Regions from separate parts of the Shewanella mangrovisoli genome, predicted to be linked through region 1. Evidence: riboswitches for the same ligand, from Rfam matches in the RefSeq annotation. Region 1 holds a riboswitch; the other holds the start of a gene.
What was found. A riboswitch is a leader RNA that binds a small molecule or an ion and turns the genes downstream of it on or off. The one in region 1 is predicted to bind lysine.

Region 1 (2,410 bases):
CAACCACACAATGCTCAAGACAAACAGCACGCCACAGGTGAGTAGTCCCGCATTCACCGATTCCGTAAAGCCAAGCACTACATAGCCCACCATGCTGATCAGCGCCACAATCACAGCGTAAGGCAGCTGAGTCACAACATGGTCGATATGGTGACAGCTCGCGCCAGTTGACGACAAAATCGTGGTATCCGAAATAGGTGAGCAGTGATCACCAAATACCGCGCCCGCCAAAACTGAAGCCAGCATTGGTAACATCATGGCTGTATGGCTGCCCATCGCCATATCGGCGGCAATCGGCAGCATAATGCCGAACGTGCCCCAACTGGTGCCGGTAGAAAACGCCGTAAGACCCGCTAACACAAACATCAACGCAGGCAAGAAGGCAAAGGGAATGTTCCCTGTGGCGAGGCTTGCCATAAACTTACCGGTTTCAAGCTGGCCAATCACGCCCGCTATGGTCCAAGCAAATAACAGGATATAAATCGCAGGCAGCATAGAGCGAGCACCCTGCACCACGCCTTTAACGACCATCGACTTTTCAACGCCTTGCACTAAGTTAAGCACCAGCGCAACCGCTAAACCAATCAGCGCACCAAAGAACAGTGATGAACTCACATCGGTTTTTTCAAAAGCAGAAATAATATTAAATTCAATGCCTTCTTTCGCTAATACCTGAGCACCGCTGTCGATCATAAAATACAGGGTCGCAAATACCAGCACGGTAATAGGTAAGAATAAACCGAGAATTTTACCCGTTTCGGCTTCGGGTAAATCGGCATTCGCCCCAGGTGGTAATCCTTTATTCTCATCATATAAATTACCGCGCTGTGCATTTAATTCATGATCACGCATAGGGCCAATATCTAAGCCCATAAACGCAACACAAAGTAATAATAATAAAGAGAAAATAGCGTAGAAATTCATAGGGATCATTTGAATAAACACACTCAAATGACCAGAGTCAGCAAAACCGTGGGCGGTTAATATGCCGCCGATCAGCGCGATAATATAAGCACCCCAACTGGATACCGGCGAAATAACGCAAACCGGCGCCGCCGTTGAATCTAATAAATAGGCTAACTTAGCGCGGGAAATATAATAACGGTCGGTAACGGGTCTGGCGACAGAACCCACGACTAAGCTATTGAAATAATCGTCAATAAAGACAACACAGCCTAAAAACATGGTCAGTAATTTGGCATCGCGTTTATTGCGAATATGCAGGCGCGCCCAATCGGCAAATGCCCTAGCACTACCACTGACGGTAATTAATGCCGTGATCATCCCTAATACAATTAAAAAGCCAAGAATGTATAAATTCCAAGAATTTACGCCATCTTCTGACCAAAAAAGTCCTTTTACACTGTTAAATAAAAACTCACCGCTGGCCACAGGTGAAAATTGATTGAGTAATAACACCCCAATCACAATACCTAAACCGAGGGAAAGGAGAACGCGGCGAGTGAAAATCGCCAACACAATTGCGACCACAGGCGGCAGCAGAGAAAGTGCCGAATCGGCGTAACTTACTACAGTCATTGATTATTTCTTCGTCAAAATACGAATGGAGGGCGACTGAACTGGTGGGAAAAGGCAATAGATACCCAAGATCACCTGTCCTATCAGTAGCGCTCCATAGTAACTATTCCTAATATCCGTATCAGAAAATACTATGGCAGTGTTGTACCTATTCGGCACAACCCCAGCAGTTGATCGTGATAAATCAAACCACTTCGGCACCAAATCCTTTCGTGAACGATCAACGGAATCACCCTACTGATCACTACTGATATTTGGTGCGCCTCTACTTCTAAGAACGCCCATGCACGGGCGTGAGGCACATAAAAACATAAGCGGCTAAGCAGTTGCCACCGCAAAGCCGCTTACTTTGACTTAGATCACGGATAAAATCAACCTAGAGTTGAAATCAACTCTGGAACGGCGTCGAACAGGTCGGCTTCGAGGCCATAATCGGCCACTTGGAAGATTGGCGCTTCAGGATCTTTGTTGATTGCCACAATCACCTTAGCGTCTTTCATCCCGGCTAAATGCTGAATCGCACCCGAAATCCCCACGGCGATGTAGAGATTTGGCGCCACAATCTTACCGGTTTGACCCACTTGCAGATCGTTAGGCACAAAACCTGCGTCAACCGCGGCGCGAGAAGCCCCAACCGCGGCACCGAGTTTGTCCGCCAATTGCTCTAACATACCGAAGTTTTCACCGCTGCCCATACCACGGCCACCAGAAACGATAATGCCCGCATTACCTAACTCTGGACGTGCTGAAACGGTCAATGATTGAGATACAAACTGGGTTTTGGCTTCAAATACTTTATCTAAGGTGGTCACGGCCGCACTGTTGCCCTGCGCCGCTGCATCGAAGGCACTGGCACGGACTGTCATTACTT
Region 2 (2,410 bases), 820 kb from region 1:
TATCTAGGGTAAGCGATACGTTAACTTCGGAGGTGGTGATCAAGTCCACACTGATCTTATGTCTTGCCAAGGTGGCAAAGGTTTCAGCCAAGAAGCCCTGAGCATGCAGCATTTGCAGGCTGTGTAAATTGAGTAGCGTTTGGTCGCGGCGCAACGCAACCGCGCGAAACACGGGCGCATCTTCAACCTGATGACGGATCCACGTACCGCCCTTTTCAGGCTCCTTACTTGAGCCGACAAACACTTGAATTTGTTGGCGCACCGCAGGCAGAATCGTCGCAGGGTGCAGCACTTTAGCACCGAAAGTCGCCATTTCGGCGGCTTCGTTAAAACTGATTTCGGCTATAGGATGGGCGTTTGGCGCAAGGCGTGGATCAGTTGTGTAAATCCCGGCCACATCGGTCCAAATCTCAACCGCGGAGGCTTTTAAAGCTTCGGCTAACAGTGCCGCAGAATAGTCGCTACCGCCACGGCCAAGCGTGGTGGTTTGTCCCGCCTCATCTGAACCAATAAAGCCTTGAGTCACAATCACTTGTTCAGATAACAGCGGCAGTAAATGCTCACGTGAGAGAGAGGCAATTTGCTCAACCTGTGGCTCGGCGCGGCCAAAATGGCTGTCGGTGCGCAGCACTCGGCGCACATCGAAGGCACTCGAGTTGGCGCCTTTTTCCCGTAATACCGCCGCAAATAATGCCGACGAACACTGCTCGCCAAGGGACAATAACTCATCCATGGTGGCCTTGCTGCGCTGAGATGCTAGCGCTTCGCTCAATACCGCCATACGGCTTAACAGCTTATCCAATGCCGCGGCTACATCGTTGGGACGACCCAGTTTATCTAAGATAGCGTATTGAATTTGCGCAATTTGCTTTAAGCGCTGTAAACGACTATCGTCGTTCATCGACTCTTGGGTGAGCTCAACCAAAAGGTTAGTCACGCCACTGGAGGCGCTAACCACCACTAAACGGCAATCAGGATTGCCCAGTACGATATCGGCGCAGCGATTCATTGCATCGTAATCGGCGACTGAGGTACCACCAAATTTTGCGACAACAAGAGACATTATCGTACCTCCGCAGAAGCAGAAGACACGGCACAAACTAGGATAAGATCTTGATTAACTAACATGATTACGCTCCGAACCAACTTCGTTCGAAGAGCCTGGTGCTCAATGATACGCACCCCAATAGAAGGGAAACAGCAATCGTCACCAGAAGCTCTCCACCAATTACAGGTGACAATCGTTAGGATTCAGCCTAAGCGACCGACATAAACATGCAGCAACCACATCTATGCCTCGGCGTTAATCTCCCTCATCAATCATCGCTGGAGTTTGTGCTCCTCTGACTGACTACCTAGTTAACGCTCCTCTTCTGTTCCTTTCCGCCGGAAAGGGACGAAAAAAGTAGCAATAAACCCCTAATGAAGTCAATGCTAATTTCACATCGCATAAACAAATTCAATAAACGCTTTTAAAAACAATGAGCAATTTAGCGGTAAAGCCAAAGCAAAAAATGGCGGCGAGGTATCGAACAGACATTCAAAGGATTAAAAAAGAAGTGACCGAGCCTTGCCCTTTACAGGCAAAGCCGGATAAGAAAATAGCAAAAAACGCTCGCAGTTAGGTCGCTAGATCGGGCAGTTCGTAAACCAAACGCACGTGATCATTAAACAGGCCTAAACACACTTCATCATGCCCGGCTAAGGTGCAAGGCACTAAACTCACCTCACCCTTTTCCACCATATAGATGGCATATTGATTAAACTTTTTCCCTAACTGCAGCGCCATGCTTCTATCGACAAACACCGCCCAGCTCTTTTCCATATGGGATAAATCTGGCGATGCGCCCACCATTGCACGATAGGGGCTGCCGATTAATTCAATATCACGGAGAAGTTGGCGGTCGAGTAAACGGTTTTGGCTGGGACTGAGGAGGGTTGAAGCGGGATTATGGGCGGTAATTACAGCAAAGGAAAAATCACAGGATAATGCTTGAGTAAGCAAAAACAACGGCTTCTGGTAATGCTGCCACAAATCTTGAGTCATGTTGTCCATTGGTAGTCTAGTCGAAAAATGAACCCGGGTTAGTGTAGCAGAGCGCCTCCAAAATCCAAAGAGGCGTGAACTGGCTCACAAGAATCAAAAATACATTAGTTATACTAATCAATGACTAAAGTAAATATCATGGTAAATCAGGGCCTCATCCAGAAATTTGTTAACATTTCATTTGTTAACAAATGCCTAAAACGAGTACAATGACGCCATTGGCTAGTTGAGCAGATAACATTAAGTTTGCTTAATCTTGACAAGGGTTTGTTAGATTCCTCTGTGAAATCACCCAAGGCTAGCCAGACATCTTTTAAAATGTGTTCTACATTTGAGTTATCATTTAAACATTTTAAAAAAAAA

Region 2: linked by a shared signal. The riboswitch ahead of lysC (lysine-sensitive aspartokinase 3) and the one ahead of K0H60_RS07280 (Na+/H+ antiporter NhaC family protein) in region 1 are both predicted to bind lysine.

What each region holds. Positions count from the first base shown of each region.
Region 1 is NZ_CP080412.1:1,627,123-1,629,532, reverse strand. It holds gene K0H60_RS07280 (Na+/H+ antiporter NhaC family protein) at 1-1,539, opposite strand, end outside; lysine riboswitch at 1,619-1,815, opposite strand; gene K0H60_RS07275 (electron transfer flavoprotein subunit alpha/FixB family protein) at 1,911-2,410, opposite strand, start outside.
Region 2 is NZ_CP080412.1:810,088-812,497, reverse strand. It holds gene lysC (lysine-sensitive aspartokinase 3) at 1-1,063, opposite strand, end outside; lysine riboswitch at 1,207-1,381, opposite strand; gene K0H60_RS03575 (DUF3293 domain-containing protein) at 1,622-2,056, opposite strand.